3 regions of the Sutcliffiella cohnii genome follow, and region 3 is predicted to be linked to each of the others. Evidence: predicted binding sites of a transcription regulator. Region 3 holds the regulator's gene; each other region holds the start of a gene.

Region 1 (4,654 bases), 2.0 Mb from region 3:
TAATTCGTCCACAGACATAAGCTTTCCTTTTTTCTGTTCCCACGTGTCCGGGTTATGGCAAAATTGACACCTTAACAAACAGCCTTGAGTGAAAATAACGTAACGAATACCTGGACCGTCTACCATGCCGGACGTTTCGATAGAGTGTATATAACCTTGCATAATTGAATACCTTCTTTCTATTTTAAGGAACAGCAAAGAGGGGGAAGCCTTTCAAAAAGAAAGGCTTAAGAACCTAATGACTCATGGAATGTACGATTAATAACGTCTAATTGCTGTTCTCTTGTTAGTTTAATAAAGTTAACGGCATAACCTGATACACGAATGGTTAACTGTGGATACAATTCTGGATGTTCCATTGCATCTAGTAAAGTTTCGCGATCAAATACGTTAATATTTAAGTGGTGCCCTTTTTTGTCTGCATAGCCATCAAGAATAGCTACTAAGTTAGTAATTTGAGTATCTTCTTCTTTCCCTAACGCTTTCGGAACGATAGAGAACGTGTTAGATATACCGTCTAATGCGTGATGGTAAGGGAGTTTGGATACAGAATTTAAAGAAGCAAGGGCTCCTTTCTTATCACGACCATGTAATGGGTTAGCCCCTGGTGCGAATGGCTCGCCATCTCGACGACCGTCCGGAGTATTCCCAGTTTTCTTCCCGTACACTACGTTAGAAGTAATCGTTAAGATTGACATCGTTGTCATTGAATTACGGTACGTCTCATGTTTCTTTAACTTTTTCATAAAGCTCTTCACAACTTCTACCGCGATAGAGTCAACTCTCTCGTCGTTGTTACCGTATTGAGGATAATCTCCTTCTACTACATAATCAACAGCAATGCCATTTTCATCACGAATTACTTTAACTTTAGAATGTTTAATAGCACTTAACGAGTCAGCAACGACGGATAAACCAGCAATACCAGTAGCCATTGTACGTAAAACGTCTTTATCATGCAGCGCCATTTCAATTCTTTCATAGTTGTATTTATCATGCATGTAATGAATGATATTTAACGTATTAATGTAAAGTTCTGCTAACCAATCGAGCACTTGATCATATTTAGACATTACTTCGTTGTAATCTAAATACTCGCCTTGTATTTTCTCAAACTTCGGTGCAACTTGTATTTTTGCTTTTTCATCTACGCCACCGTTAATAGCGTATAGTAAAGCTTTTGCTAAGTTCGCTCTAGCTCCGAAGAACTGCATTTGCTTACCAATTCTCATTGCAGATACACAACAAGCGATGCCGTAATCGTCACCATATTCAAGTCTCATTAAATCATCATTTTCGTATTGAATAGAGCTTGTTTTAATAGACATGTTAGAACAAAAACGCTTAAAGTTTTCAGGTAGTTGTGTAGACCAAAGAATCGTTAAGTTAGGCTCTGGAGCAGGACCTAAGTTCGTTAATGTGTGAATAAAACGGAAGGATGACTTTGTAACAAGCGGTCTGCCGTCTAATCCAATACCACCGATAGACTCAGTAACCCACGTTGGATCTCCACTAAATAAGTCATTGTATTCTGGCGTTCTAGCAAACTTCACTAAACGTAACTTCATAACGAAATGATCTACTAGTTCTTGAGCTTCTTCTTCTGTTAATCTACCTTCGCGAATATCATTTTCAATATAAATATCTAAGAAAGTAGATACTCGACCTAGGCTCATTGCTGCTCCATTTTGTTCTTTAATAGCTGCTAAATATCCGAAGTATAGCCATTGAAAAGCCTCTTTAGCTGTTTGAGCTGGCTCCGAAATATCATATCCATAAATACTTGCAAGTTCCTTTAGTTCTTGCAGTGCACGAATCTGTTCAGAAATTTCTTCTCTTAAACGGATAATATCTTCCGTCATTCTAGAGCCTGTGTCTTTTAAATCTTTTTTCTTATCTTCAATAAGGAAGTCTATTCCATAAAGTGCAACTCTACGATAGTCTCCAATAATTCTTCCGCGACCGTAAGCATCTGGTAAACCAGTAATAATTCCTACTTTTCTAGCTACTTTCATTTCATCTGTATAGGCATCGAATACACCTTGGTTATGTGTTTTTCGATGTTTGGTGAAGAAATTATCTACTTCCTTATCAATTTCGTATCCGTATGACTCTAAGGCAGTTGCTGCCATTCTTATACCGCCATAAGGTTGTAAAGATCGCTTGAATGCTTCATCTGTTTGGAAGCCAACAATTGTTTCACTATCTTTATCTAAATAAGCTGGGCCGTGAGAAGTGATAGTAGATACGATCTCTGTATCTAAATTGTATACACCGCCTCTTTCACGTTCTTCTTTCGTAAGTTCCATTACTTTCTTCCATAAGCTCTCTGTACGTTCTGTAGCCTGTGCTAAAAACGTTTCATCTCCATCATAAGGTAAAAAGTTTTGTTGGATAAAATCTCTTACATCAATTTCTTTATTCCAGTTTCCTTTGCGGAAATTTTGAGGATAGTTCATGATTTCCAACTCCTTTAAAAAGGTTAATTGAGTTTGTGATGTTTTTAACAATTTAAATATAACAAGGAACATTCAGGAAAAGGTGTGATATTTATCACATGACACGAATTTGTAAAAAATTTATTACTAAAATTTGAAAGTGTGATAAAGTTCACATTTTAGTATTAGCTTGAAGATGTATGATGTGCCCATAGAAAGAAAAGTTAAAGATTAATTGGAGGAATGAAAAATGGCACGTATAACAGAATGGAACCCAGAAAATAAAGATTTTTGGGAAAGAGAAGGGAAGCGACATGCAAGGCGTAACCTTTGGATATCTGTTTTTACATTATTATTAGCGTTTGTTATTTGGCAGATGTGGTCAGTAGTTGCAGTTCGGTTAAATGATATAGGGTTTCAGTATACAGATGAGCAATTATTTACGCTAGCAGCCATTCCAGGATTAATTGGGGCATCGTTACGATTTATTTATACATTCGCTGTTGGAAAGTTCGGCGGGCGAAACTGGGTTGTATTTTCTACAGGTGTATTAGCTATCCCAGCCATTGGTATCGGATTTGCTGTTCAAAACCCAGATACACCATATTCGGTTATGCTAATTCTTGCAGCTCTTTGTGGTTTAGGGGGAGGTAATTTCTCTTCTTCTTTAGCGAATATTAGCTTTTTCTACCCTAAAAAAGAAAAAGGAACAGCGTTAGGTATTAACGGTGGACTCGGAAATATGGGGGTATCAGTTGTACAGTTTGTTACTCCATTAGTTATTACGATCGGAACTTTCTCATTTATCGGTGGAGAAGGTCAAGTGTTACCGGATGGATCACAAGTTTGGTTACAAAATGCAGCGTTCGTTTGGGTATTACCTATTATAATTATGACGATTGTTGCGTATTTTGGAATGGATAACTTACCTAATACGAAACAATCTGTAGCAGAACAATTTGTTATTGTGAAAAGAAAGCATACGTGGATCATGACTTGGTTATATGTTGCGACATTCGGTTCATTTATTGGGTACTCAGCAGCATTTCCACTATTACTAAAAAGTACGTTCCCACAATATGTTGGTTTAGCCTTTTTAGGAGCATTTTTAGCCGCGTCGTTTAGACCGGTTGGTGGTTGGTTATCAGATAAGTTTGGAGGAGCAAAAGTAACAACATTTGTTCTAATCACGATGTCTATAGGGGCATTGCTAGTTATTTACTTCCTTGGACAACAATTTTTCACTGGTTTCTTACTTTCGTTTTTACTATTATTCATTGCAGCAGGTATAGGTTCTGGTTCTACGTTCCAGATGATACCTATCATTTTCCCAGCAAAAGAAGCAGCGCCAGTTCTTGGATTTACTGCAGCATTTGCAGCTTATGGATCATTCTTTATTCCAAAATTGTTCGGTTGGTCAATGGCTACGTCAGGAACACCAGCTACTGCGTTATATTTCTTTATCGCTTTTTACGCAATTTCTATTCTATTAAATATTTATTACTATAACCGTAAAAACGCAGAAGTAAAATGCTAATTAAGACATAAAAGAGATGGAAGGGAGTTCTTTACTTACGTGAAGAACTTCCTTTTTAACGTTAAAAGTAATTTTAGTCGAATTCTGAGCTGTAAATTTAGTAAAATAAAGGAAAGGAGGGGTATTTTTGATTAGACAAGCTGTAGGGGCGATAGCGAAAAGAGAAAATGGCGATATTTTACTAGTAGAAAAAGTTAAATGGCATGATAAAAATGGAAATAAAATTAACACTACTGCTGAGTGGGATATACCAAAAGGTGGCGTCAAAAGTGAAGATGAATCACTACAACAGGCGCTTATTAGAGAGTTAAAAGAAGAAACTGGATCTGCCGAATGGGAAATTGTATCACAATATGATGCGAAGATTCAGTTTACTTTTCCAACTTCTATTCAAGAAAAGATTGGTTACAAAGGTCAGAGCACGACATTGTTTCATGTCGTGTATACGGGTAATAATGACGTGTTTACACCAATTGATACAGAAATAAAAAGCTGTCGATGGGTTTCTAAAGAAAACATAGTCGATATAATAGCGCATGAAGAAACGAAGCATTTTTTAACTAAATATGTTTTATGAGCATAGGGAGGCTGTCCAATAAACCTCAAAACAGTGTAGAATCAATTCGTTTTTCCATTGTTTTTCATGTAAGGATTTCATACAGAAGGTAGAATCATTATA
Region 2 (4,654 bases), 2.2 Mb from region 3:
AGAAAGTACAGTATTTCAAAAGCTAGCTGGGATGTTGTTTGGTATGGAGGTAGAAGGTGAGATGTTACTATCATTCACTGGAGAACTAGGAAATATGATTGTTGGAAATTTAACAATGCAAATTTCGGAAATTGGAATTAAAACAGATATTACTCCACCTAATGTTTTAAGTGAACAGAAAGAGTATTATCTACATTCTGAGACTGTTATCACTTCTATATATGTCCAAGATTATGGCAAAATGGATATTTTATTAGGGTTAAAAGCATCTTGATGAATGAACCCAATAATAATTAGGGATCATTTCCTTTTAAAAGATGTATTGTTATGTACATAGTACGCTACAAAGGCATTCGTTTAACTTATTGCGAACACCTTTGTTTTGTTCATTATATTTAAAATAATTTTTTTACAGTTGCTTCAAACGTAATAGTATCCTCATTATTAGTTGGGTATTTTCCATACTTATAGTTAGCTGAAATAACAATATCTTCGAATCCAACTTTTTCTAAAATCATCTTAAATTCCTCTACCCCGTACCATCTAATCGGAAACTGTTCTAATTCTGTTTGAATTAGTTTCCCATTTCTCCACTTTTCATATCTACCATGCGATATGCTATATTGCTTAACATAATCAATTTTCACGGTATTATATCTTAAAGTAATAATTTCTCCGTTACTTAATTCCCAATATCGTTCGCTGCTATCATTGAGTGACAGATTATCTGGAAGATGTATATCTATTATTAATTTTCCGTTATTCTGTAAATGATTGTAAAAGTTTTTCAAAGCTCTTAATGATTCTTCTCGTTCAAACAGCAACAAAAAAGTACCTGTCGGAACGATAATTGCTTCATACTTGGAATCCGATGTAAAAGATTCCATCCTATCAATAAATAATTTAGTAGAAACCCCGTTTTCCTCGCAATTCTTTTGACAAATGGAAAGCATCTCTTCCGAAACATCAAACCCTTCCACTTTAAAGCCTTGTTGTAAAAGTGGTATAAGTATTCTCCCTGTTCCTGTTGCTGGCTCTAATATTTTCCCATTACAATTTTTAAGCCGATCCATGTAATATTCGATATCACCAAAAGAATGTCCAACTGGCTTATCGATGTCATACACTTCCGAAGACAACTTACTATAAAAACTAAACATGTTTTTCACCTCTATTATTAAAATGCTGCTTTGTGATATTTTACGTAGCATATTACTAGATTAGCATACATGAATACATATTGTACCTCGCTTAGGAATAATCATTTTATTTTTCACACTTTTTTCACATTCCTCAAACTGTGAAACTAGTCACTATTATTTACCTATCAATTTTCCCCTATTTTTATAGTGTAAACATTAAGAATGAACCATTTGTGAACATAAGAAAAAGCGCTATCATTTGCAATTTGATTTTGTATGATGAGAGTAAGCAGCAATTAATGACAGAAAGGAGATTGAAAGATGGCGAAACCTGAACTAGTAAAAAAGACGGTTGTGAAGACGGAAAAACCATCTAACTTAAGAGGAACTTTAGTTTCCGTGTTTATCCTTGGTGGTTTCTTAATTATTACTTGGTTTGGCGTTTACTTTTTATTTTTAAGTCGTATATAAGGGAAGGTGAATGGATATGCACATCCATAAGTTTGAAAAAATTTGGTTAATTTTTGGTATTGCTACATTGTTAGTTTTTTTATCAACCATTGGTGTAAGTGCCTTTTACTTAGGAAATCAACCACCTAGTTGTTTAGTTACGATTGATCCAGAAAAAGTGGCAGAAACTCCTCCTTTTAATGAACCTGGCTTAAAGCAAGTTGGGGAAAATGAATATGAATTAACGATGGTTGCTTCTGCTTTTCATTATGAACCGAGTCATGTACAGATTCCACTTGGAGCTACTGTTCATATTAGTGTTACAACAGTAGATGTAATCCACGGTTTCCAAGTACCTGGTACAAATATCAATATGATGGTTGAACCAGGTTACGTCAGTACACTTACAGCTCAGTTTAATCGCGAAGGTGAATTTTTAGTGTTATGCAATGAATATTGTGGTGTCGGTCATCACATGATGACGTCAACTTTCGAGGTGATTAAAAATGTGGAGTAATAAAGTAGACCGTAAAGATGGAAAATTAGCTATGGCTCACTTGTATGTCGCTTTTATCGCATTATTATTAGGTGGTCTGGCAGGATTACTACAAGTGTTAGTTCGAACAGGGGAATTTCAACTTCCAGGAAATATTGGCTATTATCAAATTCTTACTGTACATGGAGTTTTATTAGCCCTTGTTTTAACAACCTTTTTCATCATAGGCTTTCAATTTGCTGGGTTAAGTCGAACTGCTGGTACATTATCCAGTGGTGTAAGAAAAGCTGGTTGGATTGGCTTTTGGCTAATGACGATTGGAACAGCTATTACTGCAACTTTTATCCTTTTAAATGAAGCTAGTGTTCTTTATACATTTTATGCCCCACTACAAGCTCATCCAGGCTTTTATATTGGGTTAACTTTAGTTGTTGTTGGTAGCTGGGTTAGTGGCTTTGGAATGTTTACACATTACTCTAAATGGAAAAAAACAAACAAAGGAAAAGTAACTCCTTTATTAAGCTTCATGGTTATTATTAATATGGTTATGTGGCTTGTAGCTACGTTAGGTGTAGCTGCTGCTATGTTAGTTCAGTTCTTACCGTGGTCTTTAGGCTTTGTAGACACGATAGACGTATTAGTAAGTAGAACGTTATTTTGGTATTTTGGTCATCCGTTAGTATATTTTTGGTTATTACCTGCTTACATGGTTTGGTATGTTATTATTCCAAAGATTATTGGTGGAAAAATATTTTCAGACGCATTGGCAAGACTGTCATTTATACTTTTCTTACTATTTTCCATTCCGGTTGGATTCCATCACCAATTAACAGAACCTGGGATTGATCCAACGTGGAAATTTATACAAGTAGCTTTAACTTTTATGGTTGTCATTCCATCATTAATGACTGCGTTTTCTCTATTCGCAACTTTTGAATTATACGGTCGTTCTAAAGGTGCAACCGGACTTTTCGGTTGGTTTAAAAAGCTACCTTGGGGAGATGCACGGTTTTTTGCTCCGTTTGTTGGGATGCTATTTTTCATTCCAGCTGGTGCGGGTGGATTAGTAAACGCAAGTCACCAACTAAACCAAGTTGTTCATAATACAATTTGGGTAACTGGACATTTCCATTTAACGTTAGCAACATCTGTCATTTTAACATTTTTCGGTATTGCATATTGGCTCATCCCTCATCTAACAGGACGAGTAATGACAAAAGCGATGAACAAATTAGCAATTGTTCAAACAATCGTATGGTCAGTTGGTATGTTCTTTATGTCTAGCGCTATGCATGCTGCTGGATTACTTGGTGCTCCAAGACGTTCATCCTTCTCTACTTATGGTGATGCTCCACAAGCTTTAGAATGGATTCCATACCAAATGTTCCAAGCAATCGGAGGTTCTATTCTCTTTTTAGGCATCATCCTAATATTAATTATTGTCATAAACCTTTCCTTCTTTGCTCCTAAAGGAGAAACGGATTTCCCAATTGGCGAAACTGCTGAGCAAGCTGAAAAAACACCAGCTATTTTCGAAAATTGGAAGCTATGGATAGGTGTAACAATTGCGTTAATTTTATTTGCCTATACTGTACCTTTTATCGATATGATACAAAACGCTCCTCCTGGATCCAAAGGATTTAAATTTTGGTAATGCTTTATAAAAAAAGAGGCTAAACGATAATGTTTAGCCTCTTTAATTATACTAATTTATAAATAGTACGATATTTATTTTCTAAGTAATCAATTAAGTATTGAACGTTTAATTCTTCTCCTGTGACATCTTTCACGATTTCAAGTGGTTTCTTCATCTTACCGTATTGATGAATGTGATCAGCCAACCATTGCTTTATAACCTTAAGTTCCCCATTTTCTAGTAATTGGTCAAAATTTGGAATATCCTTTTTCATCGTGTTAAAAAACTGAGCAGCGTACATATAACCTAATGCATAAGAAGGAAAGTAACCAAAACTACCTCCAGACCAATGAACATCTTGAAGTACACCTTTCGCATTATTTGGTGGTGTAATATTTAAGTATTGTTCGTATTTTTCATTCCAAGCATTTGGCAAATCTTTTACTTCTAATTCATCATTAAAGAGAGCTTTTTCTAATTCATAGCGAATAATGATATGAAGAGCATATGTTAACTCATCTGCTTCAATTCGGATTAACGATGGTTTCGCAACGTTAATAGCACCATAAAAGTCATCTAACGAAACATTTTGAAAAGCTCCAGTCGCATATTCGTTTAATTTATTATAGTGCCTTTTCCAAAATGAATAGTTACGCCCAACAAAATTTTCATAAAATAATGATTGAGATTCATGTATTCCCATGGACGTTCCAGAAGCTAATCCTGTTCCAATTAAATCGGATGAAATGTTTTGTTCATAAAGAGCGTGTCCACATTCGTGAATCGTACCAAATATGGCAGAGCGAAAATCTTCTTCGTCGTATTTGGTAGTGACACGGACATCACCTGGATTAATCCCTATTGCGAATGGATGCACTGTTTCGTCTAATCTACCAGCTGAAAAATCATATTCCAACTCTTTTAGTATGT
Region 3 (4,654 bases):
TAGTTCTTTATTATTTGCAGTTGTTCATCAAGAATTTGAACATCTACTTATATACTTTGTCATGGGAGCTATTTTTGCATTCCTATATGTAAAAACGAACCGAATAATTGTCCCAATTATCGCTCATGTTTCGATGAATTCCTTTGTCGTTCTAGTGCAACAAATTTTTCGTGAAGATATTGAGCGTCAACTTGAAAAACTAGAGCAAATGCAAAGCTTCATATACTTGTTTTTATAGAAGAGATAACGGAGGATATAATTTATGCGCATTACCCCATTAAGAATGGTTGTATTTTATTCCATTATGGGAATTTTATTTCTCTACCTTGCCGTCGTAACAAAAGGTGAAACGATTTGGCAATTTCACACCATTCTTTTTATGTTAATTGCAACTTTTGATTTTGGAGTGGCAATCCGGGCCTACCTTTTACACGGAAAAATTAAAGAGATGAAGAAGCAAAAATAATATTATTTTTCCTATTAGAAAAAGCAATCCCGAGGGATTGCTTTTTTAATCTTTATTCATATTTTCTAATTCCATTTTTGTTTCGGCTAATTTAGCTTTACGATACGCAATTCTAGAAATGATAATACTAATTTCGTATAAAATAAATAACGGCACAGTTACCATTAAATGTGACAACAATTCTGGTGGAGTGATAAAAGCCGCAACTACTAAAAGTATAAAATAGGCTATTTTACGGAACTTCACAAAAAATTGTGGTGTCACTATACCTAATCTAGTTAAAAACATAACGACTACAGGTAGCTGAAATAAAACTCCAAATGGAACCGTTAATTGAAATAGAAATTGAAAGTATTCATTAATGCCAATTACTTGATTAATTTCTAAGCGATTGGCAAGACCCATCATAAAAGAAACTACAAATGGAAACAAAACAAAGTAGGAAAATGCTAATCCACTTAAAAATAAAATTAAAGAAATTGGAATGTAGCTAAGTGTTACTCTACGTTCTTTCTCATATAAGCCTGGGCTAATAAAGGACCAAAGCTGATAAAAAGCAACAGGAAACGTAATAATGAACGCAATTAAAAAGGCAAACTGCATAAATACCTTAATAGGATCTGTTAAGCGAAAAGCGTTCATCGTTAAATCTCTTGCTTGCTCTGTATGTTGTAAATAGACAATAATCGGCTCTGCAAGAAAGAACCCACCAATAACGGAGGCCATAAAAAGGGAACCTACTATAATTAATCGCTTGCGCAGTTCTCCTATATGGTCATAGACCGACATTTCCTTATCTGTCATATATGTTCATCCTTACATTACTTCTTGTCTTCTTTTTTTATATCATCATCGTCATCGGCTAAACCTTTAGTAGCCTTTTTGAACTCACGTAGCGTATTTCCGGCTGCTTTCCCGAGTTCTGGCAACTTTTTCGGACCGAATATTAATAGTGCTGCAAATACAATTAATAGAATGCTTCCTGGACCTAATGGCATTCTTGTCACCTCCTCGAAATATACTTATTCTACTACTATTTTACTCAGTTGGATAGTGTTTTAGAAAATATACTAATGATTGTAATTCTACCGCTAAATCGATGTGATGAATACGTACAGTGTCTGGTACATTTATTCGCGCAGGTGTAAAGTTTAATATTCCCTTAATTCCCTTAGCGACTAGGCGATCTGTAATAGGTTGCGCAACATGAGCTGGTACTGTTAATATTGCAACTGTTACATCGTCAGGAAGCTCCATCTCTAAATCATCTAAATTGCGTACGGGAACACCTCCAATTTCTGTGCCAATCTTCGTTTCATCTACATCAAAAGCAACAGTTATCTTCGTGTTATTATTTTTTGAAAAATTGTAGTGAAGGAAAGCGGTTCCTAAATTCCCCACACCTATTAGACTAACATATGTTAATTCATCTTGGTCTAACGTTTTTCTAAAAAAAGTTAACAAATATTGAACATTATATCCGTACCCTTTTTTCCCTAACGCTCCAAAATAGCTAAAATCACGGCGAATCGTCGCTGAATCAACTTTTACCGCTTCACTTAACTCAGAAGAAGAAACTCTTTGTTTACCGGATGCATAAAGATTTTTTAAAAATCGATAATACAAAGGTAATCGTTTTGCAGTTGCTTGTGGTATTTTTAGTTGTTCGTTACTCATCCTATTCCCCCATTTACAATCCTACTTACTCTCTATTTTTTCCAATTACATTGAACGTAAACGATTTCATTCTTTTACCCTATCGCTTGCTTGAACAATTAGTAGAAGAGCGATAAACTAAGTTTAATATAGAGGTGAAAAAATGATTATTTTACAAGTAAATCAACTACATAAATATTTTGGTGCTGAACTTATTTTATCGAATATAAAGCTAGAAGTACAATCACGAGACAGAATCGCACTAGTTGGTAGAAACGGTGCTGGTAAATCAACACTTTTAAAAATAATTTCTAATCAACTCTCTTATGATAGCGGTGAAATTATTAAACCGAAGAATGTTACGATCGGTTACCTTGCACAGCATACCGGATTAGACTCAAGCCGCTCCATTTGGGAAGAATTTCTTTCTGTTTTTTCTCATCTCAAACAAATGGAAAGACAAATGAGAGACTTAGAAGAGAAAATGGCAGATCCTACACGTTTTTCTTCAGATGAAGAGTATGCCAAATTATTAAAAGAATATGATTCCCTACAAGAATCGTATAAACAACAAGGTGGCTTCCAATACGAAGCAGATATTCGGTCCATTCTTCACGGACTAAACTTTGCTACCTTTGATTATACCACACCAATTACCAGTTTGAGTGGTGGACAAAAAACAAGATTAGCTCTTGGTAAGTTACTATTAACGAAGCCAGATTTACTTATTTTAGACGAACCGACGAACCATTTAGATATAGAGACGTTAACGTGGCTAGAATCCTACTTACAAAGTTATCCTGGTGCCCTATTAATCGTTTCCCACGACCGTTATTTCCTAGACAAAGTAGTTTCTATCGTTTACGAAATATCTCGAAATGAATCCACTAAATTCATTGGAAACTACAGTAAATACTTACAACGAAAAGCAGAACAATACGAACGAGAAATGAAAATGTTTGAAAAGCAACAAGATGAAATTTCCAAGCTTAAAGATTTTGTTCAACGTAATATTGCAAGAGCGTCTACAACGAAACGGGCACAAAGTAGACAAAAGCAGTTAGATCGAATGCAGTTAATGCAGCGACCGAAAGGCGATGAAAAATCGGCCTCCTTCTCTTTTGAAATCGATAGGCAAAGCGGTAATGATGTGTTAAAAGTAGAAAACTTAACATTTTCATATGAAAATAAGCCTATCTTCGAAAATATAAACCTTTCGCTTCATCGTGGTGATAGTGTTGCGTTAGTTGGACCTAATGGCGTTGGGAAAACTACATTGTTAAAATTGCTTGTGGAGAAACTCCCTAAACAAATTGGAAAAATTCAATTTGGAGCGAATGTTTCTATTAGTTATTATGACCAACAACAAGCAGAATTACATTCCAACAAACGGGTTCTGGACGAGTTATGGGATGATTATCCTCATTTAGTAGAGAAAGAAATTCGAACTGTCTTAGGAAATTTCTTGTTTAGTGGTGATGATGTTTTAAAACCTGTTAACAGTTTAAGTGGGGGAGAAAAAGCACGTCTTGCATTATCAAAAATGATGTTGCAAAAGTCAAACGTACTTATTTTAGACGAACCGACGAACCATCTAGACCTTGATAGCAAACAAGTATTGGAAAATGCATTAATGGATTATCCAGGCACTATACTTTTCGTATCACATGACCGTTACTTTATTAACCGGATTGCCACAAAAGTAATCGAACTATCTTCTCAGAATGCTGTAGAGTTTTTAGGTGACTATGATTACTTCGTGCAAAAGAAGTTTGAGATAGAAGAACTTAATAAGTTATCCACAGACTCTTCTACTGAAAAACAGAAAGAAAAACCTCAAGAAAAATTAAGCTATGAACAGGAAAAAGAATTAAAAAGAAAAGAGCGACAGCGAAAACGTCGTATTGAAGAAATTGAGGAAGAAATAGAAGTACTGGAGTTACAACTAGAAGAAAATGAAAAGCTTTTATGCAAACCTGAAATTTACCAAAATCACGAAAAAGTACACCAATTAAATATAGAGAACGAAGAAGCTAACAATAAACTGCTTACTTTAATGGAAGAGTGGGAAGAACTGAACAGCTAAAGGATGCGAATTTTCGCATCCTTTCTATATTTTCTATCCACAAAAAGTAAACAATCCACATACTTATTAACAATTCTACTCTTATTTATTAAGGTATTCACAAACTTATCAACATTATCCACAAACATTAACACACTTATCCACATTATTTACTAACAAATGTTTTTTATTTATCCATAGATTATCTATACTTACTCACAGTTTTTAGTAACAACTGTGGATAACCATTTTTAGACTAATGCCTTTTCTAAATCTAGCCCTGGATTACCGTTTAAAGATAAAGGAGATCGTTTTCCTAATTGATAGAACACACTGCCTGCTGTTGCGATCATCGCTGCATTATCCGTACATAGTGATAATGGCGGAATTACTAGCTCCACATCTTTCAATTCACGAAAACTTTCCTCGAGTGCTGCACGCAAACCTTTATTCGCAGCAACCCCACC

Evidence for each region. The regulator Rex, encoded in region 3, represses fermentation and respiration genes when NADH is low (regulators of the CRP and FNR family bind a similar motif). The targets are predictions, from matches to a motif close to TTGTGAAATATTTCACAA.
Region 1: pflB (formate C-acetyltransferase) is a predicted target of Rex. The motif match lies at 2,493-2,510, and genes of this name have one in related genera.
Region 2: BC6307_RS10315 (cytochrome c oxidase subunit 2A) is a predicted target of Rex. The motif match lies at 1,299-1,316, and genes of this name have one in related genera.

What each region holds. Positions count from the first base shown of each region.
Region 1 is NZ_CP018866.1:2,833,088-2,837,741, reverse strand. It holds gene pflA (pyruvate formate-lyase-activating protein) at 1-162, opposite strand, end outside; gene pflB (formate C-acetyltransferase) at 228-2,459, opposite strand; gene BC6307_RS14150 (NarK family nitrate/nitrite MFS transporter) at 2,689-3,975, shown strand; gene BC6307_RS14145 (NUDIX hydrolase) at 4,103-4,552, shown strand.
Region 2 is NZ_CP018866.1:2,088,437-2,093,090, reverse strand. It holds gene BC6307_RS10325 (chemotaxis protein CheX) at 1-274, shown strand, start outside; gene BC6307_RS10320 (class I SAM-dependent methyltransferase) at 396-1,160, opposite strand; gene BC6307_RS10315 (cytochrome c oxidase subunit 2A) at 1,464-1,613, shown strand; gene BC6307_RS10310 (cytochrome c oxidase subunit II) at 1,630-2,109, shown strand; gene BC6307_RS10305 (b(o/a)3-type cytochrome-c oxidase subunit 1) at 2,099-3,742, shown strand; gene BC6307_RS10300 (carboxypeptidase M32) at 3,789-4,654, opposite strand, start outside.
Region 3 is NZ_CP018866.1:4,836,871-4,841,524, reverse strand. It holds gene BC6307_RS24375 (CPBP family intramembrane glutamic endopeptidase) at 1-238, shown strand, start outside; gene BC6307_RS24370 (YdiK family protein) at 263-466, shown strand; gene tatC (twin-arginine translocase subunit TatC) at 512-1,270, opposite strand; gene BC6307_RS24360 (twin-arginine translocase TatA/TatE family subunit) at 1,288-1,464, opposite strand; gene BC6307_RS24355 (redox-sensing transcriptional repressor Rex) at 1,505-2,143, opposite strand; gene BC6307_RS24350 (ABC-F family ATP-binding cassette domain-containing protein) at 2,286-4,208, shown strand; gene tsaD (tRNA (adenosine(37)-N6)-threonylcarbamoyltransferase complex transferase subunit TsaD) at 4,439-4,654, opposite strand, start outside.